DNA from 2 places in the Legionella clemsonensis genome. Region 2 is predicted to be linked to the other one. Evidence: riboswitches for the same ligand, from Rfam matches in the RefSeq annotation. Region 2 holds a riboswitch; the other holds the start of a gene.

Region 1 (12,966 bases), 1.1 Mb from region 2:
TTGTAGTAAGGTGATAGCCCCTGTCTCAATGCCCGTTGCTTTTAAAAATTCCACTAAATTTTCTGGGGTTAAAGAATTGGCTCCAACCATTTTTATCAGTGTTTCATCTTTTTTAAAAAAATTAAGCACATAAAGAATGGCATTTAAATCAGCTAAATAACAGGTTTGTAATTTTTCTACAAGATTGGAGAGCTTAATTTCTGTTTCAATGGCATTATTGATCGACATTTCATTTCGCGCCACCAAACTTTGAAGCGTGGGTGATAAGATGTCTGTTATAAGGGCGTTGTCAAAGCAACAGGTTTCTATGCCGACTATTTTACCTTTGAATGTCACTCCACTTAAATCAGCACCATTAAAATTACAATGCGACAAGTCGCAATCCCTAAATACAGTCCCTTTTAAATTGGCACCCTTAAATTGTGAAGCACTTAAATCACAAAATTTGCTAAAAGAACCGTTTTCTATTTGCACATTGTCAAAATTACAGCGAGTTAAGCTTGAAAATGAGGCATGAAGTTCTATTAAATTTGCATTTCTAAAGTCTGATTCAACCAGTGTGGACGAAACAATTGAAAGAACAACCGTAGAATTAGACAATGCCACTTTCTCTTTAATACCTTGTAATGATAGTTTGATGATTTGATTATCCCTGGGAGCAAGGTTGCTAAAATCACGTCTCCCAAAAAGCGCTTCGCCATTGCATAAGGAGGTGCTAACGTAATCCACGTTGGGGAATAAAGTATTTTGATCTACTTCCAGTTGGGTGTCTTTTTTGATTAAGGTAAATCCTTGAGAGTGAGCAATGCGTAAAGGGGCTTTCCGCTCTTTTTGCAAACTATTATCACTGGATTTACCCAGATTAATATTCCAAATTTCTTCTGTATCGCGGGAGTAAAGATTTCTAAATAAACTGGGCATGCTAAAAGCAGACTTGCCGGAGCCTCGAAATGCCCGGTTAAGATGGGCAAGTTCGTGGTATAAGGATTGATAGCTAGGGGAGGCAAATAAAATAATTTTGCTGCTGTCAGGAGATTCAATGCCCGGAAATATATATAAAGCATCATCGGTTTCATTCACGGATAGCAATAAAATGCCCGAAGGTTTGACTTTAATATTATGTGGATGGCGGAATAATTTTTTGAACTCAGCAAAGTTTGCGAAGTTATTTTGCCATGAAAAATTTTCCACATGTTGTTGTGCTTCGGGAGAGGGTTTCATACTATTATCACTTTGCATTCCTATAGAATAGCCTTCAGCGATAATTGAAAATTTATTATTCGGATTGTTTTGTGAGACGTAATTCCTTACATGATCTACCGTTTTAGCAATCATTTTTGTTCCTGTCTCATAAAACATCAGTTGCAGGGCATCTGCCTTGGTTTTAATTTTTTGAGCGTCATTTAACTTCGGGCTGTTGTCTACAAGAGCCGCAAATGCTTCATAAGAGGGCTTCTTATTACTATCAGGAGAATAATTTTTCCAAAAAAGCTCTCTTTCAGGCTCAGATAATGCAAAATATTGCGTCGCTAATTGCACTTGTTTTTGGTTAAGTTGTTGTATTTCCTCATAACAGGAAGTCAGTGCTAATAAAAAAGAAGAAGACTGCTCCGCAAAGCTTTTGGAAAAATCATAACTTTCATTGAAAAGCTGATTAAATTTTTGATAAAGTTGCTTTTCTTCCTGCGAAATTTCTTTCGCCCTTTCCTCTAATTCTTTGCCAGAGAAGATCGAATCTATAGGGATCATGATTTTCTGGAATAAAAATAGTACAATTAGTATAGGACATGCCAACTAAAGTTTCTTGGCTATTTGGGGCCTTCGAGAAAATATCATCCTTCACTTTGTTTTTCGAGTTTCACCTTTTGTCCACATTAAGCGCTTTTTTTAAAGAAGCAGCCTGTCTTATTTTGTATTCGCGAAAATGACCACATGCTTTATATCCTAACTGTCGATAGAGCGGATAGCCTTCATTAGATGCCTGTAAAACAGCAATGTGATAACCAAGATCTTTTGCCCGCTTTAATCGATATTCTTGCATGGCTCTACCATAACCCTTTCTGCGTTCAGAGGGGGCTGTGGATAGCCAGTGTAGTCCTGCAACTTGTGCAAAATAGCAGGTTAAACCTCGTACCACAGGTTTTCCATCCACATAGCCGACATAATATTCAATGGGATCGTCATCGGTTAAGATTGAAGCAACCCACGAAAAATAGGTTTTGAAAGAGAATTCGTCATTAGTAAGTACTAATGCAAAGTCATGTAATGTTTTTTCATCGGTTGCGCAAATAATATTTAATTCTGGCATAGAAAAAATTTCACCATCCCAGGCATCTAAATCAAAATACATGGCGCGATTATTTTCTGTATTCTCATAACCCTTATTTTCTAAATAGAGGAATAAATCACTGGGTTTATCGTGAGGACTAATCCACCATGAAAATGGATTATTTTTCTGTGTAAAATAATCCGTTACTTCTGAAATTTTCTTATTAGCGTTTGATGAAGAAAAATCAGCATCTAGTGCATAATTAAACGTGTCATCTGTTAATCCTGAATTAACGAGAGTAAAGCCTGGTACCCTGACTAATTCCACTTGATTCAAATATTGAGCGAAATGAGTCCTATGGACATTTAAGTTGGCTTCCATTGCTTTAACTAGCTTTTCATAAGACCAATCTTTTGCCATACGGCCTGTGTTTTGCGGTGGATAATCTCTTTTTCTTTTTTTCCAGAGCTTTGCTTTAGCATCAATTTCTTGCACCAACTTGTCTTTCCCTGCGACATAAGAATAAATATCATCAGCAAAGTGAGTAGCCAACTGCATTTTAAGCTGTGCATAATCATGAGCTACATCAGGATGTTGAATCACATAATCTCTGAAGTTTACATGACGTTTGATTTGGGGACTGCCTCTTTCATGTAAATGCAAATGAAAACGAATTGCTTGATCTTGACGCTGTGTAAAAAAGCTCACGTGAGGAATAATTTGACGCCGAGCAGGATCATAACCTAATTGAGTTAGTTTTTCCGCTATAAAATGGATGTCATCTATATTATCAAGCCCCAACATTATATCAATGCAGGGCTTTGCTGGCATACCAGGAATACTGGTACTACCGATGTGATAAATTTCTTTAAGGCAGGGGCCTAGAGATTTTTGAATACGATTAGCTTCGTCTTTAAACAGATTTGGCCAAAGCCTGTCGTAAGCAACGACTTCTATTTTGTATGGATTGGTGGTTTTCATTTGGTCAGATTCCCTTAGATTCTGTTGACATTGCATTTTTGCTTCGCAAAATAAACCGTCAAAAGACTCTAATTTTTGCACATGCTTTGACAAATAAGAAATTAGAATATAGCATACTTTGGTTTTTAGATGGCGCGGGGTGTCGGGAAACCGACTGAGAATTACCCGTCGAACTTGATCTGAGTCATATCAGCGTAAGGACGCCTTCAATACATCCATGTTCTATTATTTTATGGAACAGGATCCCTTTTGCCATCTCCGGAATTCATTCACATTCCTATAGGAGTTATGGCTATGTCTTCTCATTTATCTACCAGAACCACTTTATTACTGAATTGGTATGCTAATCCCTACCACACACCAATTTTTGTGGCTGAACAACTTGGTTTCTATTCCCAGGAAAATATTAAACTTGCTATTTTAGAACCAGCCGACCCAAGTGATGTTACGGAGCTTGTTGGATTAGGAACCGTAGATTTTGGTGTAAAAGCAATGATTCATACGGTTGCAGCGAAAGCTAAGGGTTATCCTGTTACATCCATTGGCACCTTGCTTGATGAGCCACCAACAGGATTGATTGCATTGAAATCAAGTGGAATTAATTCCTTTCATGATATTGTTGGGAAGCGAGTTGGCTACATCGGCGAGTTTGGTAAGAAAATTATTGATGATCTGGCGCAGCTTGCTGGGATTGATCCTACAAGTTACCAAGCAATCCGAATTGGAATGAATGTAACGGATGCGATTTGTCGGGATGTTATTGACACAGGCATTGGATTTATTAATTTCCAACGTATTGAATTGGAACAACGAAAAGGTGAAACCGTATTTTTGCGCCTTGATCAGTTAGCAGGACTTGGCTGTTGTTGCTTCTGCTCAATTCAATTTATTGTTCCGGAACAAACCTTACAACAGCCAGAATTAGTGCAAGGATTTCTTAAAGCAACCCAACGAGGAGCAGCGTTTACCACGGAACAACCCGAAGAAGCCTATGAATTAATGTGTCAAGCCAAACCGCAATTACGCACCCCCATGTATCAAAAGATTTTTACCCATACTTTACCTTTTTTCTCACGCTCATTACACAATATAGAAAGAGATTGGAATAAAGTAGGGCGTTATACCCAGCATTTGAATATCATTAATAAAAATTTTGATATCTCCCGATGTTATACCAATGAATTTTTACCTAAAGTCCCTTATTCCGATTTAAAACCCATTGCTTGTTGTCTTGAAGAATAATGATGCAAGCAGGGATTGTGGGAATGGGTATCATGGGGCGTTTGCTCGCGCTTGCATTACACAACGCAGGCTGGAAAGTGACGCTCTTTGATCAAGCAGGTACTTCAAATTGCAGTTTGGCTGCAGCAGGATTGTTAACGCCTTTTTCTGAATTAGATAGAGCAACGGCGCTGATTTCTTCTCTTGGCCAGGAGTCTATTAGCATGAATTGGCCACGTATTATTGAGCAGTTGCCAGAATCAATTTATTTTCAGCGCTCAGGAACTATTGTGTTATGTCATCCTCGAGATCAAGCAGAATGGCAGATGTTTAGTCAACGCATTGCAAATCAATCAACTCAGCAGGCACTATTTAAGCAACTAACCCAGTTGGATTTAAATCAATTAGAACCAGAGATAACTCAATTTGAAAAAGCCTATTATTTTTCTAATGAAGCGCATATTGATTGCCAGGCATTAATGTCTGCTCTTCAAAAATATTTTAATATTAACCGCTTAACATGTTATGTAAATACAAAAATTACCTCCATTGCGCCACAATTAATTACTACAAAAACCAGTACCCATCCTTTTGACATGGTTTTTGATTGTCGAGGATTAGGTGCTTATTCTACGTTTAGTAATCTACGTGCCCTGAGAGGGGAATTACTTTGGTTGCATGCGCCAGAAGTACAATTAAAACGGCCCATTCGTTTTTTACATCCTCGCTATAGCCTTTACATAGTTCCTCGCCCAGGGAATATTTATCTTGTTGGGGCCAGTGAAATTGAAGCCCATGATTATAGTCCAATCTCAGTTCGCACCACATTGGAGTTATTAACAGCAGCCTATTATGTACATGCAGGTTTTTCAGAGGCGCGTATTATTAAAACAGTAACGCATTGCCGTCCTACTTTATCGAACCATTTACCCTGCATTAAATTTACTGAAGGGCTTATTGCAGTTAATGGCCTTTATCGTCATGGATATCTAATCGCGCCCGCATTAGTTGAGGAAATTCTAAGACGTCTTCACAGCCATCATCGCTTTATTCGGTATCCAGAAATTTGGGAGTGTTACAGATGATCAATATCTACCTTAATAATAAGAAATATCAGATAAAATCTGAGCTATCCTTGCAGGAGTTTTTGTTAGCTCATAATTACACTGAATTACATTTTGCCATTGCGATAAATAATCAATTTATACCTCGCCCCTCTTACGGCACTACTTTGCTGCGTGAAAGCGATAGGATAGATATTATTGTTCCAATGCAAGGAGGCTAATGATGTGGAATTTAGCCGGAAAAAGTATAAAAAATCGCTTGCTGCTTGGGACTGCATGTTATCCATCTTTAGATACCATGGAGCAAGCGATTAAAGTTTCTGAGACGGAAGTCCTTACCCTGTCAATAAAGCGTCAAGGGCCAAATGGTTTAGATGGAGAATTTTTTTGGTCGACTGTTAAAAGATTAGGTTGTCACCTTCTACCAAATACAGCTGGATGTCATGATGCAAAAACTGCCATTAATACGGCACTGTTATCAAGAGAATTGTTTGAGACGTCATGGATTAAGTTAGAAGTGATTGGCGATGACTATTTATTACAACCTGAACCTTTTGAATTAGTCCAGGCAGCCAAGCGATTAATTAATGAAGGGTTTGAGGTTTTTCCTTATTGCACAGATGACTTGGTCATCTGTCAAAAATTAGTGGATGTGGGTTGTAAAATATTAATGCCATGGGGAGCTCCCATTGGCTCAGGTAAAGGATTAGTTAATCCCTTTGCTTTAGAGACTTTGCGTCATCGCTTTCCAGAGACAACGTTAATTGTTGATGCAGGCATCGGCAAACCCTCGCATGCAGTGCAAGTAATGGAATTAGGATTTGACGGTGTATTATTGAACACGGCTGTTGCCCAGGCTGTTAATCCCATCATTATGGCTCAAGCTTTCCGAAATGCAATTGTTGCAGGACATCAGGCTTTTGAGGCCGGAATGATGCATGCAAGAGATATAGCACACCCAAGTACTGCTTTAATTGATACTCCTTTTTGGCATCAATCGGTGCATTTATCATGAAAAAACCCATCGCTTGGTCCATTGCTGGCGTTGATCCTACCGGACTTGCAGGATCTCATGTTGATGTAGAAATTTTTAAACATTTTAATGTGGAGTCATGTGCCATTATTGCGGCAGTTACAGCACAAAATACCTCTGGTGTCACCGCAATAGCACCATTATCAGCTGATCATATCGCTGCTCAATGTAATGCTTTATGGCAAGAATTTAAGCCAAATGTCATTAAAATGGGCATGCTGGGGATGATTAAAACGCATGAGAAAATCCTTCAATTTTTAGAAAATTATTCGGGGTTATCAGTCCTCGATCCTGTACTTAGTTCTTCTACAGGAAATTCATTAATTTTAGAAAATGAGAAACAATATATAAACAGCTTAATCCGTTTATTTCCTTATGTAGACGTTGTAACCCCCAATCGCATCGAAGCCGAAAAAATCCTGGGTCGACAACTTGGATCTTATGAAGAGATTCAAGAAGCAGCGCATGCTTTATTGGCTCTTGGTGCTAAAAATATTCTACTAAAAGGTGGTCATGTTAAAGATAGTTTGTTGAGCCAGGATTATTGGACGAATGGTCAAGAATCATTTTGGCTGGCAAACAAACGCTTGCCTAATAAAAATTATCGTGGCACAGGATGTACCCTTTCTTCTGCGATTGCAGCTTGTTTGGCTCTAGGTTATTCAATAAAAGATGCACTTGTTATTGCAAAAATGTATGTACATCGTGGAATTCGTAATTCCATTGAAGTTGTGAAGGGCACAGCAAGAGTATTTCATGATGCCTGGCCTGAAAATCAAATTGATCTTCCCTATCTTTCTCCCAATCCTTTGAAGCAAGAGCCTCCCTCTTTTAAAACCTGCCACACAGAATTATATCCAGTCGTTGACAGAAGCCATTGGCTAGAAAAGCTATTGCCCTTAGGTATTAAGACGATTCAGTTAAGAATAAAAGACTTGCAAGGAAAGCAACTGGCAGAGGAAGTTAAACGCAGTGTACGTTTAGCAAAAAAATATAGTGCTACATTATTTATTAATGATTATTGGGAGCTAGCCATTCAGTACGGGGCTGAAGGAGTTCATTTGGGGCAAGAAGATTTACTTGGAGCTGATATTACCAAAATTCGTCAAGCAGGATTGTACTTAGGCATAAGTACCCATTGCTATTATGAAGTGGCAACTGCACATACGTTCAATCCTAGCTATATTGCGTGTGGTCCAATTTATTCCACCACAAGCAAAGTCATGTCCTTTAAACCACAAGGTATTGAACAACTCCAACGTTGGCGTAGAACACTCCAATATCCTTTGGTAGCTATTGGAGGAATCAGTTTAGAACGACTCCCTAACGTTTTAAAAACCAACGTTCAAGGCATCTCGTTGATTTCAGCCATTACCAAAGCCGCTGACCCTGACAGGGTAACGAAACAATTGTTAAAAACAATAAGAGAACAGGCCTATGGCGAATAACTCACTTTCTTCTGAAGAATTGCTTCGGTATTCAAGACAAATTCATTTGCAGGAAATAAGGCTATCTGGACAGGAAAGACTAAAAAAGGCTCGTGTATTATGTGTTGGAGCAGGTGGATTGGGATCATCTTTATTGCTTTACCTGACTGCAGCCGGAATTGGCAGACTCGGTTTAGTGGATTCTGATACCGTTGAATTAAGTAACTTACAAAGACAAGTACTTTATCGGCAATCGCAAATCTCTGATTCAAAAGCGGCATCAGCTTCTGCACAAATTTTGGCATTAAATTCAACTGTTCAGGTGGATACTTATTGTGAAAAACTTACAGAAGATAGTGTAGAAAGATTTGTCAGTGAGTATGATATTGTTGCGGATTGTTCAGATAATTTTTACACAAATTATTTACTTCATGATGTTTGTTTTTCACAAAGAAAACCTTATGTGTATGCAAGTGTTTCGCAGTTCCAAGGCTATTGCTCTTTGTTTCATCGCAAACAAGGTTCTTGCCTGCGCTGCTTATTCCCTACGCCTCCGGATCCTAAAATTATCCCTCCCTGTAATGAAGGCGGTATATTAGGTGTCGTGCCGGGAATAATGGGTATTATTCAAGCAACAGAAGTCATTAAGTGGCTATTGGGCATAGGTCATTTACTGGAAAACAGATTATTGGTTGCCGATTTATTAAAGATGACTTTCAGGGAAATTCAGCTCTCTCAAAATCCGGACTGCCAATTGTGCGGACATAATCAACCCCTACAAAATCTTCACTATCCGTCAAAGCCTGCTCATTGGTTGAGTTTGGCTAATTATTCTATAACCTCAAAGGATATGCATAGGCTTCTAAAAAAACAGTGGGTTACTTTGGTTGATGTGCGTTCAACAGAAGAACACGAGGCTCACAATATAGGCGGAGAATTGCTACCTTTAACTGAATTACCTGAACGGCTCACCGAATTAAATCCAAACCACCTTATTATTTTATATTGCTATTCCGGCGAAAGAAGTATTCAGGCATTGAATATATTACTCGAAGCAGGCTTTTCTTCGGTTAAATATCTAATGGGTGGTATAAGTGGTATTTAAAGTTATAGGGGGTGGCCTGTTATTTTCAAACGCATTTTTATTGTAATGTAGTATTATTTGCTGCTCTTAGCGGGTAGAGTCAAGAATAGACATAAAACCCGCGCAGTTTGAGCTTGTCGCTCGCACTCAACAGAATGCTTGACGGGTTATGGTGTGCCGGTGATGTTTCTATTCAATGAAAAATTCAGGTAACTAACTACTTAACGCCGATATAAATAGCTACTTCATCACTATTTTTATACTCTTCAAAGTCAGTCATAAAACAACGTTGATAGGGAGTTTCTACGGTAAAATAATCCCAGACGCGTTTCCATGTTTCAATGACTGTTTGGGGTATCGGGCCTTTACCCTGGAATACAAGATAATTGCCTGAATTGATTTTAACAGCACTTAATTCAACACTTTGATTGTTATTGAGTGTGCCTACAGTAACGTCGTAAGAACCATTTGCATCAGATTCATAGCCTGAATACACCGCAAAAATAGTATTAGGGGTGGGGTTGCTGGAATAGAATTGTTGCCACAGATTAGGTATTTTTGCGGTTTCTGGGTTGAACTCATCGCTGTTTTTAGTTCTTACCGTGAAGCCTGTTACTGTAAAGCCATCAATAGGTTTCAATGCGGGTTGTATAGCTGACATTTAGATTTCTCCTATTAATCGTTAATGGGACTCTTTAATAATCAGTCGCATATCCTGATCATTAATGGCAAACTTGCATGAAGCCTGATAATCGACCTTTTTGGACATGTTCTGTTGAGGTAATCACGATCAAATTTGACATTATGCTTTTTTGAGTGAGACAACCCGCAGTCGATTGCCATCTGGATCTAGTGCAAGAAAAGTATAACCAAAAGGTACAAGAGTTGGTGACTGAGCCATGCTTATTTCCTTTCTTTGCCATTCTACAAATAGTTCATCAACCCCCCTGTTATTATCAAGTGTGAACGCTAATTCACCACTGCCATTTTCATGAGCGGGCGGCTCAACCGAATGTTTTGCTTTTAAACCTAAACCCATTCCATTTGCTAACTTGAAAGAATGAAATGTGGGAGAAGCTTCTTCTGGTTTTATTCCAAGTAAATCCTGATAAAATGCACTGCTTGTTAAAAGATTATCAACATAAAGTACAATAGCACTTGGTTCGAGCATCATGTTTTTCCCTTTTAAAATCATTGTAAGTTCCAATGTAGTTTACTGGCATAGAGTGACAGTTTATGTCAGTAGTGAAAAGACTTATTACTCAGGAATATTCATTTCACGCCATTTTTTTAGAAGGGGTTGGCGAGGCTTCGGATAACGTGTCTCTAGCTGCGTTAAATGGACAATTCTATCTGTACGAAAATGACGAAAGCTTCCCCGTAACTCACACCAGCCGACAATAATATGAACTTCTTCAAAAAAACCAAGTGCCAGTGGCCAAATAACCCGTTGGGACTCATCTCCTTTAACATCAACATAAGTCATTTGAAGCTTATACTCTTTACGAATAGCAAGGCGTATTAAGGCTTCTTTTTCGTCATCATTTTCTATAGTAGTTTTTACAGGACCAATAAGTAACCCTGAAAAATCAAGATGTTGGCGAAGATCTTCAGGAAGGACAGCAGATATTTTAGCCAAGACATTCGTTGCAGCAAGCCTTAGTTTCTTATCGGTTCTACGTGCTACCCAGCGTGAACCGAGCACCAATGCCTCAATTTCTTCCTCAGAAAACATTAAAGGGGGCAGCATAAAACCAGGACGTAACATGTAGCCAAGCCCAGGCTCGCCTTCTATTGATGCGCCTTGCCCTTGTAAAGTGACTATGTCTCGATACACTGTACGAAGGCTGACATTAAGTTCTTCGGCTAATTGTTTTCCACTAACCGGATAGCGATGACGCCGCAGTATTTGGATGAGATCAAAAAGACGTTGGGTTCTGGACACAGTATAAATTTAAAATTAATGCTGACATATTTTGACAGCATTAACTTAAAATTTCTATTAAGTCACTACATTTTGTGGGAATGTAGTGGTAAAAATATTAAAGCTTAATTACACCGCCATTATATTCTTTGCTTCGAGACCTTTGGCACCTTGAGCTACAACAAATTGTACTCTTTGACCCTCTGACAAACTTTTAAAGCCAGAACCTATAATTTCTTTAAAGTGAGCAAATACATCTGGACCAGACTCTTGCTCAATAAAACCAAAACCTTTTGATTCGTTAAACCATTTGACAATCCCATTTACTGTTTTAGACATTTCAATATACCTTTATTTTATTAATACCTGTGATAGGCGAAATTAGCCGGAAATAGGTCAGGAATTAAACTACAGTACGAGGGATTAAATTAATAAAACGACGATTTGAAGAGTATAAAAAAAGACATTTTCTAGCTAAGAGAATATTACCTTATTTGGTTCATATAAGCCACCTTTTTTACACGATTTTAAAAAGCTCCAAATTTTTAGCTTAGTAATAACTCCTTTACATTTCCATTAATTGGAAAGCATAGAAGGAGTTTAAATTATCTCAACATGCATATTAAGGTCATTATATATGCGGTTAATGTAATGCTTAACCCTAATACGAGCATTTTTTATTTTTCATTTACAGCTCCATCTTTTGTTGAACTTTTTGCTACGGTGTGTTTCTCTTAATTGTTCTGACTATTTTGCAATTAATGGCAAATAAACAATGAATAATTAACAATACGCAAGTTACTGCGTAGAAAGTGTCAATATATCCTAGCACTGGAATGAACGTATAACGGGGGAAAAATTTTCCCATTGATACGAATACTATGATTAAAAGTGAAAAAACCAGGGTGTATGTTTTATGATTTTTTATCTGAAGGGCTATTCCTGAGAAAATTGGAGAAAAAATCAAACCATACAAGGTAATGAAGTAAATAATTAATACCCACCAACCTTTGGCATCACTATTATCATAAGCAAATAGTAATGAAATAAGACATCCGAATAAAAACTAACGCTTAATAGAAACGTATCTCGATTAAAGAGCTCTACCTTTTTTAAGTTAGCTTCAGCTTGTTTTATAAGTCGTGCAGATTTTTCACTCCAGAAAGCGAAGATAATTAGAGGAAGTGTTTGAATAAAACCATCAAGAGAAGCATTTGTTGTCTGATACGACATTGCGAATACAGCGAAAATAAATGTTATAAGAATGAACCAAGAATATTTATTTAAATTTTTAAGGCGATTACTTCTTTTTGATGCATCCATGTCTAAGTTCGTTTACTTGATAGCTCTCATTTTCCATTAAAGTGCACCCAGAGAGAAGCTGGTAGAAATTTGAATTTCGCCAAAACCCAGACTGCATATGGCTCCCCGGGACAGGCTCGAACCGCCGACCTAATGATTAACAGTCATTTTTATTCAGTATTAAGTAAAATCATCTTTTACCAAAAATTCAATATAATCCTTGATACACAAAGGCTTACTCTATATTATCACATCCAAGTAATAACATGTCGTACCAAGAGAGAACACTTTTAAATGTACCCCGAAAGTGTACCCAACTTTGATAAAGGTAATTATGGGCATTTTCACTGATACTTACATTAAAGGGCTTAAGCCTAAAGCAAATCGTTATGAAAATATGAGGGTGGCGGCTTTGGTATTCGTGTCACCCCCAAGGGTGTTAAAAGCTGGATTTACCGTTACAAGATAGCTGACAAAACTGACCAAATCACCTTGGGGGCATTATCCGACCATGAGCTTGGCTAATGCCAGAATAAGTTTCTTGAGCTTAGCGGTCTACGTAGAGATCAAAAAAATCCCAATTAATTAAGCAACAAAAGGTTGAAAAAGAGACAGAAAAGGAATACGGTTAAAAAGCTTGTTGAGAAGTGGTATGTGGACT
Region 2 (20,551 bases):
CGGCAGGAATGACTCTAGGAGCCAAGGTTGCTGGATCAATTTTATCCAGTTTACAATCATCACAAGCTATAGACGGTTTAGCCTGTAACAGAATTTCTCCATTGTTGTCTGTAATATGATCAATTAAATACGGTTCAACACGAAAACCACCGTTTGCAAAAACCGCATAGGCTGCTGTTAGTTCCAGAGGACTTACAGATAAACTTCCCAGAGCCAAAGATAAAGCTTTGGGTAATTTATCTTTACGGAAGCCGAAGCGGGAAATAAAATCAATGGCGTAGTCAAAACCTATATCATCTAAAACGCGGATAGAGACTAAATTACGTGAATGGACTAATGCATCTTTAAGGCGAGTAGGGCCATTAAATTTTAGATTCACATTATGAGGTCGCCATAAATTGGCTTGACTTGGATCATCGACTACGACGGGAGCATCATTAACCAAGGTTGCAAGTGTATAGCCTTTATTTAATGCAGCTGCATAAATAAAAGGTTTAAAACTTGAGCCGGGTTGTCGTTCTGACTGTGTAGCTCGATTAAATTTACTTTTTTGGAAATTAAAACCGCCCACGAGTGCTTCGAGTGCACCATTGTTTGGATTTAAGGCAACTAAAGCTGCTTCTACTTGTGGAATTTGCGATAGACGCCATTTATTATCTTGATTATGCACATAGACAATATCACCTACAGCGATTATTTGCTGTGCTTTAGTTGGTGCTTTGCCCATCCAGCCATGTTTAAGAGCCGGTCTTGCCCACGATAATCCCTCCCAAGTGAGAGTAAAGTTACGTCCATGGCGAGTGGCTGCTATGGCTTCTTTATCGCCAACGGCTAAAATCACAGCAGGTTCAAGACTACCAATTACTGGGTATTGAGCTAGCAGTTTATGTATCGAGTCAGGTGATTTGCTGTCAACGCCGCTTATTCTGGCAACCGGCCCTCTATAACCATGACGGCGATCATAGGCAAGAAGATTTTCAGTCACTACCTTATTGGCTGTAATTTGTAAAGGGCCTTTAATAGTTGTATACACTTTGTAGCCTTTGGTATACGCTTTAGGGCCAAAATGATCAAAAAGTGATTGACGAATCATTTCAGCAACATAAGGCGCACTCACTTCAATGTTGGTGCCATGATATTTAGCAGTGATGGGCTGATTAACAGCTTTCTGGTATTCTTGCTCTGTAATGTATTTTTCCTCTAACAGACGTTCTAACACATGATCACGTCGCTTCTTGGCAGCGAGAGGATTGACAATAGGGTTTTGAGTTGAAGGCGCTTGTGGCAAACCTGCAATCATGGCTAATTCAGCCAAGTCCAATTCATTTAATGGTTTGCCATAGTACACTTCCGCAGCAGCACCTACACCATAAGCCCGATTGCCTAAATAAATTTTGTTAAGGTAAAGTTCAAGTATTTTTTCCTTGCTTAATTCGCGATCAATCTTGATAGCTAATAAAATTTCATTAAATTTACGTAAGAAAGTTTTCTTACGACTTAAAAAGAAATTACGAGCCACTTGCATCGTAATAGTACTACCACCCTGCGATTTAGTGCCAGTTTGAATCATACGAACAGTAGCTCGACCTAATCCCAAAATATCAACGCCTGGGTGTTCAAAAAAACGCTGATCTTCGGTAGCGAGAATCGCATGAATTAAGGTAGGTGGAATTTCTTCGTAGTTAAGTGGTATGCGTCTTTTTTCACCATATTCCTGAATGAGGAGGCCATCTTGAGTATATATGCGCAAAGGAACCTGAAGTTTAACTGTCTTTAAAGAATCTACATTGGGTAGCTGACTTTCAAGGTAGAGATAAAGAACACTTGCACAAACAATTAAGAGGAAAAAAAGGCTAAATAAAGCCCATAAACCTTTACGCCAAAAATATGCCGATTTTCTCATCTGATAGGGTTTATAATTTGTTAATCTGCGAATTATAGCGCTATTTAGTGGCTTTTGGCGACTTCTTCTGTTCGTTTTAGAACAAAATCATGCTTTGTCTAAATTAGCAGTGTATATGAGGTTAATAATACCCCTCTTCACGCAAAGAGGGATAGCGTCTTAATCATCTATAAACGTAGGAAAACCCAAAGAGGGTGAGGAAATTTTATTCGTCTCTGATGAATCATCGCGTGGCAGGATGGGTGTTAATCTATTGGCTACGCCAAAAAAAGGATGCATTAAATGCATGTTGGGTTTGACAGCCTTGGTTCTTAACAAAACTAATTCCTTTTTCAGCGTACTTAACTCTTTTTCTAGATTAGTTTTCTCAGTCAGCGTAACTTGTTGCTCTTCCCAAATAGCTCTTTTTTCTTTCGTGAGTTGCTCGTTTTCTATAATTAACTGTGATTTTTCTTCTTTTAGTTGCAGCATCTCCTCTTTTATTTGTTGCTTTTCTTTTTCTAAAGAGGTGACTGTCTCTTTTAATAAGTCCCTTTCTTTCATTAAAAAAGGAATAGTTACTTTCTGCTGATGATTCATAATTAGTTTTTTAACAAAAATTGCAACTGAAGAAACATCAAAATTTTGCAGGTGTAATGGTTTTAGAAATATTTGGTCAATCATATTTCCTGATTTGCAAGGATACCAACCTTGCGTGATAGGTAGTACAAGTCCTGGGATTTGTTCCTCGTTGCCATCGAATTTGATTGAAATTTTACTACTCTGAGAGGTTTTTAATAAAGTATTAACATTCATTATCAGAGATTGTAGATGTTGTTGAACAAGGGATTGCTCTTCTTCATCTAAAGGGGTTTGACGTTCTATCAGAGGCTTTAGTTGTTTAATTTCAAAAAGAAAATAATTAAGCAAACTAAGCCGTTTTGCATAAGATTTAGTACTTTCATTAATGACAGTTTGTAAAGTTTCAATAAAATTTGGGTGAGGTTTTGTTAACAAGGTTTGTAATGGCTCTACTTTGACGTCTTGGGATTCACCATAATCCAAGATGACTTGAGCCAAGGAATGCACAACATTTTGCAATAACATAGTAACTCCTTTTAATATTAATAATGGATGATGCTATACCTAGCTCATTCACTATATGTAAACAACACTATGAGTGCAAGTGTTGAACAATCGGTTAAGACCACAGTTAATACGTAAAATTTTAAATCTAAAATTAACCTGTGGTAATTTTAAAAAAAATATTTATTTTTCTTATGAGTTAGGCTATATTGCCACGCTTAAGTTGCAGGAATAGGGCAACTTATTACAAGTCCAATCAATAAATAAGGAAATAAAAGTGTTCAAGCGTTTTCGATCACGCTACCGTCCTGCTATAGGAGTAGATATAACCCCGGCAGGGATTAATATTCTGCAGATTTCTCAGACTGAAAGTAAACTGTCTATTGAAAATTTTGCCTCAGAAATATTACCGCCTCATGCAATTGTTGATAATCAATTCAAGAATATTGATGTAATTGCACATTGCCTAAAAAAAATTATATCGACTACTTCTTTGTCAGGGTACCCAGCTATCTTGGCTGTACCAGATTCTGCTATTGTGAACAAGTTACTGCAGATTGATAAGAATTTACCTGAAGAAAGCATTGAGGAAGCAGTTTATTTAGAAGCCAGTAAGCAATTTAATTATCCCTTGCAGGAAGTCAGCCTTGATTATTCAATAGCAGGGCCTTCGAAAATGAATAAAGAAAAATTGGATATTTTTATTACGGCCTGCAGAGCAGAATATATTAATCAGCGTATTGAGACAATAAGTCGCGCCGGATTATCAACTCAAGTTGTGGAGCCAGAATCAAATGCTATAGAAAGAATAATCCTCTTGCTCAAAAACCGCACTAAAAATCAGGAAATTACAGCAACAATTGCTCTTATAAAGATTAATCAGTTAAAAATTCAATTGTATGTCATAAAGAAAAACAAAACATTTTTTATACACGAAGAGCTATTAGGTAATCATCAATGGATTGCTGCATTCGGACAGAGCGCTTTAAATAAAGAAAATATTTTAACCGAGTGGAACATGCAGCCTAAGTGTCAACCCAGTGCAACAAATGAAGATTTTGAAATCATAATTCGTCAGATCAAGAAAATGCTACAATTTTTTTATTCTGCCCATGCTAACGAGGTTATTGAGCATCTTTTTTTAGCGGGTGAAAGAGAATTATTGGCCAAGCTTTGTCTACGATTACCCGATAAAATTAAAATTCCGGTTTCTATTGCTGATCCTTTTGCAGATATGCTCCATTCAGCGCGTATTTGCTCTCAACAAATCATCGAAAAAGCACCCTCCTTATTAATAGCTTGTGGTCTAGCACTTAGAGGAAGTGTTAATAAATATGGTTGGAATTAATTTACTCCCTTGGCGAAAGTTAAGAGAACTGGAGAATAAACGAAAATTTAAAACAGCAATAATTATTGGTGTTTTTGCAGCAATATCCCTCATATCATTAATGAATTTTTTTACAAATGATATTTTGTTGGAGCAAGAAAATAAAATTAAAATTTTGAAAAAAGAAATTAATATTTTAAATTTAAAGGTTGGGGAGTTGTCGAGAATTAAAACGGAAATTAATGAAACAAAAACGCATGTTTTATCCTTTATTAATATGCAAAACAACCCCGCTATTTTAATGCATATTTTTGATGATCTATCAAAGGAAACTCCGGGTGATGTTCGATTGGTTTTTATTACTTTTAAAAATAAAAGAATCACTATTTTTGGTCAATCTATAAATCATAATGGCATCAATAAAATGACGAAAATCCTATCAAAAAATAAATGGTTGGTAGATGCTAAATTAGTTGAAGTATCAAAGAGTAAAAATCAAAAAAAAGAGTTTAATCGATTTAAATTGCAAGCTAATATGGAAATTAAAAATGGAACTTAAGAAAAAATGTAAATCAATAACTGTTGAAAGGATTATACAATGGATAATCGTGCAAAGATATTTAAGTGCAACTGCAGTTGCCATTTTAATAATTGGCATTAATTACTTTTTCTTTATCAGTGAAGCAAAAGAGAAATACCAATTCTTAAAAACTCAAGAAGTTAAATTAAAAGAAGAATTTGAGGAAAAGCAGGGTAAGGTTGCTACGCTGGATATTTATTATAAGCAAAAGGAAAAGCTTGATACAATCTTAAATAAAATTCTTAAACTATTTCCTGATAAGAAAAATGCCTCTATTTTGTCAGAAAAAATTTTTAATTTAGCGAAATCTAATGGATTGATGGTAAATTTTTTTGCGCCAATGCATGAAATTAGAAAGGAGTTCTATGTTGAGTTACCCCTTCGTTTAGTCATATCAGGACATTACAGGCAATTGGCTGTTTTCCTAAGCAAAGTAGCTCAATTGCCTTACCTGATAACTTTCGGAGATTTTAAAATCACAAAAATACGTGGTGATAAATTTCAAAAGCTATCCGGTCAATTGTTAATGAAAATTACCCTTCACCTATATCGATTATCTATAAAATGATTTTTAAAAAAAGGATAACTTTAATCATTTTAATTTTAATGGTGACTTCTTGTAGTGAAACAGATAAGGAATTGACCCAATACTTTCAGAAAATTAAAAACAGAAAAGTGCCGTTTCATGAAGACACTCCTCTTTTAAAATTGTTAGCCAAGTTTGATTATCCCTTGGGCAATAAAAGAAATCCTTTCCTTTATAATTTTGAAGATAACAAGAAAGTTGAAGAGAGCTCTTCAAGACCACTTTTAAAGGAGTTTTTCTTTAATTCTTTGCAATTTGTTGGTTTGCTGTGTTCATCCGAAAAAAGTTGGATCTTGATAAAAAATCCCGCTGGGAAAATAACTGCCATTAAACCAGGCGATCACATCGCAAGGGAAAACATAGAATTAATTAAAATTAAGAAAAAAGAACTGCTATTCAGAGCCCAGAATTTTGTAGAAGGAAAATGGCAACAACAAACAGTTAAGGTTTCTTTAAAGAATAAGAATAGGAGTTGAAATTGCATAAAATACTTCTGGGATTGTGCTTATTACTTTTTAACATAAATGTTATAGCCCAAAATAGTTTACAGCACCCTAAAATAAAGAAAGAAGTAGAAAATATAACGAAAGCTAGGATCATTAAAAATAAAGTAGGTAATAAACGAATTTCTTTAAATTTTCAAGATATTGAGGTAAGAGCTGTTTTGCAGTTATTAGCTGAATTTACTGGAATAAATATGGTTATAAGTGATACAGTAAAGGGTAATATCACCTTGAGTTTAAATGATATAGCCTGGGAACAGGCTCTGAGTATTATTTTAACAACCCAATCTCTAGAGAAAAGACGCATGGGCAATATCATGTTTATCGCACCTGCCGAAGAGTTCACTAAACGTGAGAAAAAAATTCGACAGGCACAAGATGAGACGAATAAATTTACGCCATTACAGTCATTGTTATTTCGAATTAAGTATGCCAAAGCTGCCGATATTGCTAATGTTTTGCAAGAAAAAAATGAAGCATTTTTATCAAGACGTGGCAGAATTGCTGTTGATATAAGAACAAACAGCTTATGGGTGCAAGACAGTTATAAGCACTTAAAAATTATTAGAAAACTCATTGAGCAACTCGATATTCCAGTAAAACAAGTTTTAATTGAAGCGCGTATTGTTAATGTTACTAAAGATTTTGCTCAAGATTTAGGATTGCGATTTGGAGTTGCAAGACCAACTCATTTGGGTGCTCTAAAGAAACACGACTCTCTTATAAAATCATCAGACTCGGCTGAAGGTGTTTCATTGAAGGAGAGATTAAATTTTGATCTTGACAGCTTGCCTATGGCAACCTCACCTGTGTCTGTAGGAATAGCCTTAGCCAAGCTCAGCAATCATATCCTTTTGGATTTGGAGTTATCGGCACTTGAAAGCGAGGGGCGGGGCGAAGTAATATCCACTCCAAGATTGATAGCAACCAATCAACAGCCTGCGTTAATCGAATCCGGAGAAGAAATTCCCTATCAGGAGGCGACTTCAAGCGGGGCAACTGCTGTAGTGTTTAAAAAAGCTGTGTTAAGTTTGAAAGTAACACCGCAAATTACTCCGGATAGCAATATTTTGATGGATTTAAAAATTAATCAGGATATACCATCACCAAAAGTTTTTAATGGTGTACCTACAATTCTGACAAAAGAAATTCAAACGAGTGTTTTAGTAGAGAATGGTCGTACAATTGTCTTGGGAGGAATTTATAAACAAGATAAAAATAATGAGATTAATCGCACGCCTCTCCTAGGTGATTTACCGGTTGTGAGACATTTATTCAGGAATCGCTCTCTATCAACCAGAAATGAGGAGTTGCTCATTTTCATTACTCCTAGGATAATATCCAACAATTTATCGTCAAAATCCTTTGACAGTTCAAAGCAATACATGATGAGAGGTGTAAAATTAACAAAGTTTGGTAGACAATTAGAAAAATATCATTAAATTTTTCTGGGTGTACTATGTTTAATCAAGTACATGGGTGTTTTTCTCATGTCTCAGTTGAAGGGGTGTGTAATTAAAAATGAGCATAGTTAAAGTACGAAACATATTTTTAATAGGGCCGATGGGAGCAGGTAAAAGCACAATAGGCCGTACTTTGGCAAAAGAGCTCAAACTTGAGTTCTATGATTCTGACGAAGTAATAGAAGAGCGTGCAGGAGCTGACATCTCTTGGATATTTGATATTGAAGGAGAAGAAGGTTTTCGACGTCGAGAGCAAAAGGTAATTGACGAATTAACGCAAAAAACCAATATTGTCTTGGCGACTGGTGGTGGTGTGGTAATGACACCTGAAAATCGTAATGCCTTGGCAGGGCGGGGAACGGTTATTTATTTAAAAACATCTTTACAACAACAGTATGAACGCACTAAACGTGACACCAAGCGTCCCCTGCTGCAAACTGAGGATTTGGAAAGTCGGTTAGAAATGTTACGGGATGAGCGAGAACCATTTTATGATGAGTTGGCTGATATCAGTTTTGAAACTGATAAATTAACTGTCAAAGCTGTAGCAAATAACATTATTAAATACATCTATGGCGAAGTTTGACCTGTATAAAGAAGTAGTGCTTCATTTACCGAGTCAGCATTATCCTGTTCTCATAGGATATAATGCCTTAAATGATCAGGTGGTACTGAATCGCTATTTAGCAGGTGAGCAGATTCTCATAGTAACCAATGACAAAATTGCATCACTTTATCTTGGTGATTTGCAAACAGCGTTTGCGAACAAACAGTGTGATGTTGTGATTCTTCAAGATGGAGAAGAATTTAAAAATCAGCAAAGCTTGGTTGCCATTTACGATGCATTAATTGCAAAGGGTCACCATCGAGATACCACATTAGTAGCTTTGGGAGGCGGTGTAATAGGGGATATTACTGGCTTTGCCGCAGCTACTTATCAGCGTGGAGTACAATTTTTACAAATACCTACTACGCTGTTAGCTCAGGTTGATGCTTCTATCGGTGGTAAAACGGCTATTAACCATCCTCTCGCCAAAAATATGATAGGCAGTTTTCATCAACCTGCTGCAGTAATCATTGATTTAAATACATTAAATACTCTGCCGGAGCGCGAGTTTCATGCTGGATTTGCTGAAATTATTAAGTATGCGTTATTGTCGGGAGGAGATTTTATTGAGCTTTTGTGTAATGTCTTGCAGGAGGGAATGAAAAACTCTCCAAATTTGGCTGCTGTAATTAGTCATTGTTGTCAGATTAAGGCAAATTATGTTGAGCAGGATGAACATGAAATCAGTGGGATCCGGGCCTATTTAAATCTTGGGCATACTTTTGCGCATGCACTTGAAGCTTATACCCACTATAATCGTTGGCTTCACGGAGAAGCAGTGGCTATTGGACTTTATTGTGCAGCGTTACTGTCGGAACAGTGCGCGCGGCTAGATAGAAAAACCATCCAATTGATTGATGATATGTTACTCATGGCAAAGTTACCACGACGGATTCCAAGAGATATTGACCTTGATAAACTGCGTGCAGCAATGGCGCAGGACAAAAAAATAAAAAATAAACATTTGCGCTTCATATTAATGAGAGCACCAGGAAATTGTTACATTGAAGATGAGGTATCAGAGGACTTGTTGCGCTCAATATTGCAAGCTGCAGTTGATGGAGATTAATTGATGCAAAGCGTAATGCAGGAATTAGAAGGCAAAGAAACGGTGAGCAAAAATACTTTTAAACCAAGCGCCTGGTTTACCAAAATTGATTTTATTAATCACCTTATTTTATTTAATAACGCATTAATAACTGTATTAGCTGAAGAAGGTGGTGGCAAAACGACATTTTGTGAGTTGCTGCAAGCAAATTTAGATCCTCAAATAAAGTCTTATATAATAAAAGCGACCCCCCCTTTCTCACCAGCTGAAGTATTAGCTCAACTTGCAACTTCACTGCATTTACGTACCGATTATGAGCTTTCTTTTGTAAATTTAATCCAGCAAATTAATGAAAGAAAGGCACATGTTGTAGTGATTATTGATGATGCTCAACACGTCCCCGATAACTTTCTTCATGACTTTTTAACTGCATTAAAACAGCAAGGGGAGCAATGTTTTTTTCATTTTTGTTTGGTTTCTGATTTTTCACTCGTGGCTAGTCTCAATAAGCTGGAAGCTGCCTCTTTAGAAAATTTAATTCATCGAGTGGAACCAGGTGCATTAACAGAAGTGGAAACAAAGACTTATCTGCTGAGTAAACTTTCCTCTCCAAAACGTATCGACCTAACCATGTCTGATAAACGACTAGAGCAATTTTACCAGCTAACTGGTGGTAACATAGCACGCATCAATAAGCAAATGGTGAGCTTTTTTTGTCCGGAGTCACTTAACTCCACAGGTTTGCAGAAATCTTCCTATTCAAAATATATAGGATTAGGGGCAACCTGTGCAGTGGCTTTGTTGGCTTCAGTTTACCTTTGGCAAAACCAGGATTTGTTTAAAAACAGGAAAAATCTTGCGCGAGGGAATACGCAAATTGTGACTGCTGTCGAACACCAATTACCTTCGCTTATTCCCAAAGTACCGCAAACAGCCAATGAAGAAAATGTTTTAATCAGCCAGATCCCCAGTTATAATCAACGTATGGAAAGTTATATTCCTGCCTTCACAATTTCAGCAAAAAGACAAGACACCCAACCGTCTCCTCTAAAACGTGTGGTGGAAATTGTTTTGGATGAAGAGGAGCAAGAGAATAGTTCACTCGTGGTAATGGATAAGGTTGTTGTGATTCCTAAACCCATTGGTAATGGTAGTCTTTCAAATACACCGGTAGCTTCTTTGGAAAGAAAGGTAGTTTCTACTCGAGAAACACCTAAGCCAACATTTCAACCGGCGTTTGCTCCTACCACGACGATTGCCTCAAAAGTACAAATTAACGCGCAGCGGGGGCAATATACTTTGCAGTTACTGGCAAGCCAGAACCTTGAAGATATTAAGCGTTTTGTAAATCATCATCATTTAACCCATACAAAAATCCGTATTGCAAAACGACAGGGAGTAAGTTGGTATGTTTTGACCCTGGGAGAATACAGTCGTTTTGAACAAGCGCAGCAGGCTGCCAGTCAATTGCCGACTACTCTCACTCAATATAAACCCTGGATTCGTTCAACCTCAGGGCTTACTGCTTTAGGTTAAGTGAGTTATTCACGCTAAGCGGCAGCTTGTCTTGCCGCTTAGCCCAGGAGCGGTAGCCTGCAATAGCCATGATGGTATAGACAAGCATTAGTAGACTGTGAAATGGTAGTTGCTTTTGAAAATATAAATAGCTGTAAACAGCATCGGTTAAGAACCATAAAATCCATGTGGCTATTAACTTGTAGCACATTAGCCATTGCGCAGCCAAACTTAATGAGGTGGTCAGGCTATCGAGTATGGCGATATCGGAACGAGTAAAAGTTTTAAGTAAATTTGCAATGAATAGAAAAAGAGCAAAAGTGACTGCAGTAAGCACTAGCCACTGTGTTGTTGAGAGTTTTGTAATTATTTTGGTAGTTCTGGGATTTGAACTTCGCCATAAATACCAACCATAGCAAGTACTAAAAAAATAGAATGATTCAAGTGCCATATCCGCATAAATTCCCTTTTGCCAATATAATAAACCATTAATTAATGTGGCCAGCAGGCTCACAGGCCATGCTTTATTACTGATTTGAATAAAATAATAAGTAGCCAATAAGGAAGCTACAGTTCCTACTATATCCAGAAGCATACATCATCCCTACGACGGCATTACCCGAACAGGTTCAATGGGTATTTCTCAGCCCTTTGGAGAGACAACTATCATTTGTCTCACAAAGGACACCCCTAATCTCTTCAAATTCAAGCTATTTGAATTTAAGAGAGAGTAATTTTATAGTAAACTGCTATTTATGGAAATTAAATTCTACGCTATTTAGAACTGATGTAGCCAAGGAGAAAATCATGTACAAAAGAGTACTATTCGCGACGGATTTTGATGAAGTAGGAATAAAAGCAGCTCATAAGGCAAAAAAAATTGCTGATGAAAATGGAGCGGATTTACTCTTGGTTCATGTTGTCGAGCCTATTCCTGCTTATGCTTATCCTGGTTTTGCTGGATTTGCCGAGGTGGAGGTTTCGATTCGTGAACAGGCTGAAAAAGAGCTTTCAGCGTTAGCAAAAAAACTTGGTGTTGATAGTGCACATTGCATGATCGAGTTTGGCTCTACTAAAAATGAAATTTTACGCGTCGCTAAGGAAAAGAAGATTGATTTAATCGTTACAGGAAGCCATGGAAAACATGGGTTAGCCTTGCTGTTGGGGTCAACAGCAAACGCCATTTTACATGGTGCGGAATGTGATGTGCTGATAGTGCGTCCCAAGGTTGATTAGGCTTGGGTAAGTCCAGAAAAAGAAGTTGGGCCAAGGCCCAACCAACCTGCACCTGGTTATGATTCTCAGGCAATCTCTAATGCTTCTTCTTCAAGGGATTTTACAATAGCTGGGCGCTTGTGAAGATTGGCAAAATAGCGTGGTAAATGATCCCACCTTGCTAAATCAATTTTATAGTTTTTTGTCCACATCAGTATAACAAACATATAAGCATCGGGTAGCGTGAATTGTTCACCCATGAGATAGCTATGCTTTAATTGTTTGTCAATAAAGCCTAACTTGGTTTTGATTAGAGGAATATATACCTTCTCTTTCATTTCCTGAGGAATAGTGGGATTAAACAAGGCTGAAAAATTTTTATGCAACTCTGTCGTAATAAAATTAATACACTCAAGAATGCGGTAACGTTTAAAATCACCGACAGGCGGTAATAGTTCTCGACTATGAAATTTATCCGCCAAATACTGTTGGATTACAGCATTTTCAGTGAGTATTTGTCCACCTTCCACTTCCAGCGCTGGCACCGCACCTTTAGGGTTAATTTTTAAATAATCCTGATCATCTTCAGTGCGTTTAGTTTTTAAATTGACGGACTTATAGTCACAATCAATACCCATCTCATTAATAAGAATTCGTACTGCCAGAGAACACGCTCCCTTTGTATAAAATAATTTCATGCTAGTCCCTTAAAAATAGATGAGTTTTTCATTTTACTTGTTCAGGTATATTTGTCGATACCTATTCACCATTATGAAATACTACCATTACCCGGGATTGTTTAAATTATTTCTGAGTAATTCAGTAATAAGATGGAAGTATACTCCAAATTGCTAGTGTTCTGATGCTATAGTTAGAGGATATATTTAAATGGCTCTGGACACAGGAATATTAGTAACGATGAAAATGAAAAGTAGCATAGTGCAAATAGTAGTAATTATTACATCGCTTCTACTTTTCAGTTGCAGTGAAAAAAAAGCCTCAACGCAAACTGTACCCGAGGTAGGTGTTGTAACTTTAAAGGCTGAGCCCTTTATTTTAACTACCGTGTTACCCGGTAGAACTCGCCCTTATCGGGTGGCTGAAGTAAGACCTCAGGTAAGTGGCATTATATTAAAACGCCAGTTTATTGAGGGTAGTGATGTTAAGGAAGGCCAATCTTTATATCAAATTGATCCAGCACCTTATCAGGCAGCTTATGATAGTGCCCAGGGTGATTTGGCAAAAGCTGAGGCAGATGCTGAAATCAATCACCTGACGGTAAAGCGTTATAAACCTTTGTTAGGCTCTAAATTTGTAAGTCATCAGGATTATGATACCGCTGTTGCCAATGCAAAACAGGCTGACGCAACCGTAGTAGCGGCTAAGGCTTCACTCAAGACTGCTCATATTAATCTTATTTATACTAAAGTTATCTCCCCAATTAGTGGACGTATTGGTAAGTCCAATGTAACTGAGGGGGCATTGGTTACTGAAAATCAAACAACACCACTGGCCACAGTACAACAGCTTGATCCCATTTACGTTGATGTAACTCAGTCGAGTACGGATTTTTTGCGTTTAAGGCGAGAATATGCCGAGGGAGCTTATAGAAAAAGCAAGAATGATCTTGAGATTGAATTGCTCCTGGAAGATGGCACCCTTTATAGTAAAAAGGGTACTCTGGAATTTTCTGATGTGACTGTTGATGAGACTACGGGAGCAATTACTGTACGCGCTATTTTCCCGAACCCTGAGCATGAGCTTCTTCCTGGGATGTTTGTTCGTGCCCGTATAAAAGAGGGTTTGAAAGAACAAGCAATTCTTGCTCCACAACAGGGAATTACTCGTAACCCTCGTGGTCAAGCCACTGCTTTAGTCGTTGATGCCGGTAATAAGGTCGTGTTACGTGAGGTTAAAGCGACACTGGCTGTGGGTGATAAATGGCTTATTACCAGCGGCTTGCAAGAAGGGGATAAAATTATTGTATCTGGACATATGAAAGTTAAACCAGGTATGACTGTAACTTCCGTTGAAGTCAGGGCGAATGAAAAAGAGAGTTCAGATGCGGCTTTGCAAAGAAAAAAGGTAAGTTAAAAAGATGTCTAATTTTTTTATAGACAGACCCATTTTTGCTTGGGTTTTAGCCATTCTTGTTAGTCTGGCAGGAATTATTGCTATTTTTAATTTACCTATAGCGCAATATCCAAGTGTTGCCCCACCAGCTATTGAAATTCAAGCGACTTATCCTGGAGCTGATGCTCAAACAGTAGAGAATACAGTAACTCAGGTTATTGAGCAAAATATGAGTGGCCTTGATAAATTAATGTATATGTCGGCTCAGAGCGATTCTTCGGGCACCGTTACCATTACGCTTACCTTTGATGCGAGTGCTGATGCTGACATTGCACAGGTTCAAGTTCAGAACAAATTGCAGCTAGCAATGCCAAGGCTCCCGCAGGAAGTACAGACTCAAGGCATTAATGTTAAAAAATCGAGTAGTAGTTACCTATTGGTTATAGGCGCTATTTCAGAAGACGGCAGTATGGATCAGTATGATCTTGCTGATTATGTGGCCTCAAGCATTCAGGACCCAATTAGCCGTCTTAATGGGGTAGGTGATGTTGAGTTGTTCGGTGCTCAATATGCAATGCGCATTTGGTTGGATCCTCATAAGTTAAATAATTATCAACTGATACCTAATGATATCATTCTGGCGATAAGAGCGCAGAATGATCAGGTTGCCGCCGGACAGTTAGGAGGAACGCCTGCTGTGGCTGGTCAGCAACTTAATGCTCCCATTATTGCTCAAACTCGCTTAAGAACTCCGGAAGAGTTTGGCAAAATTCTATTAAAAGTAAATAAAGACGGCTCGCTTGTGCGGTTGAGGGATGTGGCTCGGGTAGAGCTGGGGGGTGAAAATTATACGACCATTTCACGTTATAATGGAAAGCCAGCCGCAGGTTTAGGCGTAAAACTTGTGACAGGTGCCAATGCTATTGATACTGCAGCAGCCATTAAACAAAAAATCGTTGAAATGGAGCCCTATTTTCCCACAGGTTTTAAAATTGTTTATCCCTATGACACCACACCTTTTGTAGAAATCTCTATTGAAGAGGTCATAAAAACTCTATTTGAAGCAATGGTTCTTGTTTTTTTGGTGATGTATCTTTTTCTGCAAAATTTTCGTGCTACCTTGATTCCAACCATTGCTATTCCTGTCGTTTTGCTTGGTACTTTTGCCATATTGGCTGTGTGTGGATTTACTATTAATACCCTTACCATGTTTGGTATGGTTTTAGCGATTGGATTATTGGTCGACGATGCAATTGTAGTCATTGAAAATGTAGAACGCGTCATTGTCGAAGAAGGTTTAAATCCTAAAGAAGCAACGCGTCGCTCTATGGGACAAATCCAGGGAGCATTAGTAGGAATTGCCACGGTATTATCTGCAGTATTTGTGCCGATGGCTTTTTTTGGGGGCTCAACGGGTGCAATTTATCGCCAATTTTCTATTACCATTGTATCAGCAATGATTTTGTCTGTTCTCGTTGCATTAATATTAACGCCTGCCCTGTGCGCTACAATGCTAAAGCCTGCTTCAGTCAGTGAAAGCCATAGAAAGGGATTTTTTGGCTGGTTTAACCGAAATTTTGAGCGCGCGCAGCATCTCTACCATGATGGGGTTAAGAAAATTTTGTTTCAAACAGGGCGCTATCTTCTTATGTATTTAGCCATCATTTTGGGGGTAGGCTATTTATTTTTAACCTTGCCCTCTTCGTTCTTACCCGAAGAGGATCAAGGCATGCTGCTCACCATGATTCAATTACCACCTGGAGCTACTCAACAGCGAACACAAAAAGTTGCTGATCAAATTACAGATTATTATCTTACTGAAGAAAAAAATAACGTTATTTCAATTTTTACTGTCGTTGGCTTTGGCTTTAATGGACAAGGACAAAATAATGGCATTGCGTTTATTACCCTTAAGAATTGGGATGAGCGCAAGGGGGCTGAAAATAAAGTAGAAAGTATTATTAACAGGGCCACACAGGCTTTCGCAAAAATCAAAGATGGCTTGGTTTTTCCTTTTAACTTGCCTGCGATTATTGAATTGGGTACGGCGACAGGATTTGATTTTGAATTAATTGATAGAGCAAATCTTGGGCATGAAAAATTGACTGAGGCTCGAAATCAACTTTTAGGGATGGTTGCCAAGCATCCCGATACACTGGTTCGCGTGCGGCCCAATGGTCTGGAAGATGCGCCACAGTTCAAACTCAAAATAGATCAGGAAAAAGCGGAAACCTTGGGTGTTTCTATAGCGGATATCAATCAAGCCATCTCTACCAATCTTGGTAGTACTTACGTCAATGATTTTATTGATAGAGGACGAGTAAAAAAAGTGTATGTGCAGGCTGATGCTAAATTTCGTATGCTTCCAAATGATATTAAGACCTGGTACATACGAGGAAAAGATGGACAGATGGTGCCTTTTTCAGCCTTTACTGAATCACAGTGGGAATATGGTTCACCTCGTCTTGAAAGGTATAATGGTTTGCCATCCATGGAAATTCTTGGAGAAGCCGCTCCTGGGAAAAGTACAGGGGAAGCAATGAATCTCATGGAGCAACTCGCTTCCAAATTACCGCAGGGGATTGGCTACGATTGGACGGGGATGTCTTATCAGGAGCGTTTGTCAGGCGCACAGGCCCCTTTACTTTATGCCATTTCCCTGATTGTGGTCTTTTTATGTCTGGCAGCTTTGTATGAAAGTTGGTCTATTCCCTTTTCGGTCATGCTGGTTGTTCCACTAGGCGTCATAGGCGCATTATTGGCCACTTATTTCCGTGGCTTGAACAATGATGTTTACTTTCAGGTTGGACTTTTAACAACCGTTGGTTTATCGGCCAAAAATGCGATTTTGATAGTAGAGTTTGCCAAAGATTTAATGGAAAAAGAAAGGAAGGGATTAATAGAAGCAACCTTGGAAGCATCACGCATGCGTTTACGTCCCATTTTAATGACTTCCATGGCATTTATCTTTGGAGTATTACCTTTGGTGCTAAGCACAGGAGCAGGTTCTGGAGCTCAAAATGCGGTAGGTACTGGGGTCGCTGGCGGAATGTTTACGGCAACTGTGCTGGCTATTTTCTTTGTCCCTGTATTTTTTGTGGTAATCCACCGGCGGCTAACGAGAGATACCGCAGAATAGTGCCTGGAAATTCAGCGACAAATAAAGCAGGAGGTCGCCTCTACCCATATTAATTTCGCAATCTGCTTTAAACTCTGTATAATTATTTTTTTATTATTATTAATAAAGCATGAAGCTGCTACGTGGACTAAAAAATATTCCTGATTTTTCACAAGGCACTGTTGCAACGATTGGCAATTTTGACGGCGTGCATCGCGGCCATCAGGCGTTGCTGGCACGATTACGCTTTCAGGCTGATCGAATGCAATTACCTTCGGTTGTTTTATTATTCGAGCCGCAACCTAGTGAATTCTTTCGAGGTTCACAGGCTCCAGCGAGATTAGCAACGCTGCGTGAAAAATTGGAAGCGCTTAAGCAGTGTAATATTGATTACGTCTACTGTTTAAAATTTAATAAAAAGCTTGCTTTAATGGAAGCTGAAAAGTTTGCGCGACACTATTTTTTTTCCTTATTGAAGGTAAAGTATTTGTTGGTGGGAGAAGATTTCCGTTTTGGAAGGCAACGACAAGGGGATATTCACTTAATTCAGCAGATGACTAAGGATTATGACGCTTGGGTTGAAACATTTCCTGAAGTGTCCATTGAAGGCGAAAGAGTAAGTTCTACAAAAATTAGAGCAGCGTTAGCCAATGGTTATCTTACTCAAGCTTCTTTGTTATTGGGCAGAACTTATAGTCTTTGTGGACGCATTATCAAAGGAGATGGACGAGGAAGACAGTGGGGCATTCCAACGGCTAATGTAAGAACCCAGCGACTTACCTTACCTTTAAAGGGCGTATTCTGTATTCAGGTCAAAAGAGGAAATAAATGGTTAAAGGGGGTTGCTAATCTTGGAAGCAGGCCCACCGTCGATGGAACTAAAAACGTTTTAGAAGTTCACCTTTTTGATTTTGATGAGAACCTGTATGGAGAGATATTGCAAGTGTTTTTCTTGCACAAGCTGCGAGATGAGATTAAATTTTCATCAGTGGATGTTTTGATAAAACAAATTCATGAGGATATTGATGCAGCGAGAGCTTTTTTTGCTAAAGGCTGTTGACAGCTCGTGTTAAAACCCCACGCCTGGGCATGGGCTCCATGGAGAGGATAGGGCTACAGCACCTCAGCGTTATAGCTCCAACAACCCGAGCAGGCCTAATTTAAATTTTAACGCTTTAACAGAGTAGATGAGATGGCAGATTATAAAGATACCTTAAATTTACCAGATACAACGTTTCCAATGAAAGCTAATCTTGCCCAGCGAGAACCCCAAATGTTGGCTGAGTGGGAATCCCAAGGTATCTATAAAAAAATTAGACAGGCCCGCGAAGGGGCTAAACGATTTGTTCTTCATGACGGGCCTCCTTATGCCAATGGGCATTTGCATTGCGGACATGCCCTTAACAAGATTCTGAAAGATATTATTAACAAGTCAAAATGTTTCAGTGGTTTTGATACGCCTTTTGTGCCTGGTTGGGATTGTCATGGCTTGCCAATTGAGTTGAATGTTGAAAAAAAGATAGGCAAGGCAGGTGTTAAAGTTAGTCCCAGCGAATTTCGTTTAAAATGCCGTGAATACGCTGCAAGTCAAATTGATATTCAACGTGATGAATTTAAACGTCTAGGCGTATTTGGTGACTGGGAGCATCCTTATGTGACGATGGATTACTCTTATGAAGCCAATATTATACGTGCTTTAGGGAAGGTCATTGAAAATGGCCATTTACAGCAAGGCTTTAAACCAGTTCATTGGTGCATCGAATGTGGTTCTGCGTTGGCAGAAGCAGAAGTCGATTATGAAGACAAAACCTCGCCTTCAATTGATGTGGCTTTCGTAGCAGTAAATCCTCAAGCTATCTTAGACAAACTCGCAAATAATCGGGTGGTTAAGCCTATCATTGTACCTATTTGGACTACCACACCATGGACGCTGCCTGCTAATGAAGCAGTGTGCTTGCATCCGGAGCTCGAATATTCATTACTGGAAACTTCTGAACACTATTTTTTAGTTGCCACTGAACTGACTGAATCCGTGATGAGTCGTTATGGAGTAGACAGGTACACCATTGCTGGAAAAGTAAAGGGTCAGCATTTTGAAAATATTTCCTTACAACATCCTTTTAATGAGAGACAGGTTCCCATTGTTTTAGGAGAACATGTAACTATCGATGCCGGTACCGGCTGTGTGCATACCGCACCAGCTCATGGCCCGGATGATTATCAGGTGGGCCTGACTTATGATTTGCCATTAATTAATCCTGTTTTAACAAATGGTTGCTACAGTGAGGATGTACCTTTGTTTGCTGGACTTTCTGTATTAAAGGCCAATGACAAAGTGGTTGAAGTTTTAAAGGCACGCCAGGTGCTTTTGCATAATGAATCCATTCGTCATAGTTATCCTCATTGTTGGCGCCATAAAACCCCCATGATTTTTTTAGCTACACCCCAATGGTTTATCGCCATGGATAAAAATGGTCTACGCCATGCAATTGCTGCGGTGATTAATGAAGTAAATTGGATTCCAGAATGGGGCAAAGCGCGTATTGCCAACATGATAGAAACCCGGCCTGATTGGTGTATTTCTCGCCAACGTGCCTGGGGTACTCCGATGACCTTGTTTGTGCATAAAAACACACGTGAACTGCATCCTGACTCAGTTGCGTTAATTGAAAAAATTGCAATGAAAGTAGAGCAGCATGGTATTGATGCCTGGTTTGATTTAAATATTGAAGAGTTTTTAGGTGACGATGCTGCCCATTATGAGAAAATAACCGATACACTGGATGTTTGGTTTGATTCGGGTGTTTCCCATTATTGCGTATTAAAACAAAATAAAGAATTAGAAATTCCCGCTGATGTTTATTTTGAAGGATCGGATCAGCATCGAGGATGGTTTAATTCTTCTTTGACCACTGCCGTTGCTATTTACGGTCATGCTCCTTATAAAAGCGTATTAACCCATGGTTATACTGTTGATGCAGAGGGACGAAAACTCTCCAAATCCAAAGGCAATTATGTAGCCCTGGACAAGCTGGTAAACCAACATGGTGCTGATATTTTACGTTTATGGGTTTCCTCGACAGACTATCGTCATGAAGTGAGTATTTCTGAGGAAATTATCAAGCGCAACTCGGATGCTTATCGCCGTATACGAAATACAGCACGGTTTCTGTTGGCGAACTTGTTTGATTTTATTCCGGAAGAACACTGTGTCGATGCTGCTGAATTAGTTGAATTGGATAGTTGGGCCATTAAACGTACTCAGCAACTACAAGAAGAAATTCTGGAGGCGTACAAAAATTATAATTTTCATGTGATTTATCAGAAAATTCATAACTTCTGTGCGGTGGATATGGGAAGTTTCTATTTGGATGTCATTAAAGATCGGCAATATACAACCGCAACAAACAGTATCGCCAGACGCTCTTGTCAAACAGCGATGTTTCATATTATTCATGCCTTGACACGTTGGCTGGCTCCCATCTTATCGTTTACCGCAGAAGAAATTTGGCAGGTTATTCCTGGTAAAACGAGTAGTTCTGTTTTTG

The links. Region 2 has a riboswitch for thiamine pyrophosphate ahead of pnuC (nicotinamide riboside transporter PnuC). Riboswitches for the same ligand answer to the same signal wherever they lie in the genome.
Region 1: another riboswitch for thiamine pyrophosphate. It lies ahead of clem_RS14485 (ABC transporter substrate-binding protein); the one in region 2 lies ahead of pnuC (nicotinamide riboside transporter PnuC).

What each region holds. Positions count from the first base shown of each region.
Region 1 covers NZ_CP016397.1:3,224,331-3,237,296, reverse strand. Annotated here, with positions in the region: gene clem_RS14495 (pentapeptide repeat-containing protein) at 1-1,749, opposite strand, end outside; gene clem_RS14490 (bifunctional GrpB family protein/GNAT family N-acetyltransferase) at 1,859-3,331, opposite strand; TPP riboswitch at 3,376-3,468, shown strand; gene clem_RS14485 (ABC transporter substrate-binding protein) at 3,539-4,492, shown strand; gene clem_RS14480 (FAD-dependent oxidoreductase) at 4,495-5,556, shown strand; gene thiS (sulfur carrier protein ThiS) at 5,553-5,756, shown strand; gene clem_RS14470 (thiazole synthase) at 5,759-6,550, shown strand; gene thiE (thiamine phosphate synthase) at 6,547-8,016, shown strand; gene moeB (molybdopterin-synthase adenylyltransferase MoeB) at 8,006-9,100, shown strand; gene clem_RS14455 (GyrI-like domain-containing protein) at 9,297-9,740, opposite strand; gene clem_RS14450 (VOC family protein) at 9,882-10,253, opposite strand; gene clem_RS14445 (helix-turn-helix transcriptional regulator) at 10,338-11,024, opposite strand; gene clem_RS14440 (cold-shock protein) at 11,133-11,342, opposite strand; gene clem_RS15255 (hypothetical protein) at 11,997-12,326, opposite strand; gene clem_RS15250 (Arm DNA-binding domain-containing protein) at 12,723-12,830, shown strand.
Region 2 covers NZ_CP016397.1:1,021,676-1,042,226, forward strand. Annotated here, with positions in the region: gene clem_RS04435 (penicillin-binding protein 1A) at 1-1,903, opposite strand, end outside; gene clem_RS04440 (hypothetical protein) at 2,063-2,989, opposite strand; gene pilM (type IV pilus biogenesis protein PilM) at 3,246-4,316, shown strand; gene clem_RS04450 (PilN domain-containing protein) at 4,303-4,854, shown strand; gene clem_RS04455 (type IV pilus inner membrane component PilO) at 4,844-5,443, shown strand; gene clem_RS04460 (pilus assembly protein PilP) at 5,440-5,937, shown strand; gene clem_RS04465 (type IV pilus secretin PilQ) at 5,940-7,406, shown strand; gene aroK (shikimate kinase AroK) at 7,486-8,013, shown strand; gene aroB (3-dehydroquinate synthase) at 8,000-9,103, shown strand; gene clem_RS04480 (AAA family ATPase) at 9,107-10,618, shown strand; gene pnuC (nicotinamide riboside transporter PnuC) at 10,602-11,192, opposite strand; TPP riboswitch at 11,181-11,299, opposite strand; gene clem_RS04490 (universal stress protein) at 11,405-11,833, shown strand; gene gstA (glutathione transferase GstA) at 11,899-12,510, opposite strand; gene clem_RS04500 (efflux RND transporter periplasmic adaptor subunit) at 12,701-13,906, shown strand; gene clem_RS04505 (efflux RND transporter permease subunit) at 13,911-17,024, shown strand; gene ribF (bifunctional riboflavin kinase/FAD synthetase) at 17,134-18,063, shown strand; gene ileS (isoleucine--tRNA ligase) at 18,196-20,551, shown strand, end outside.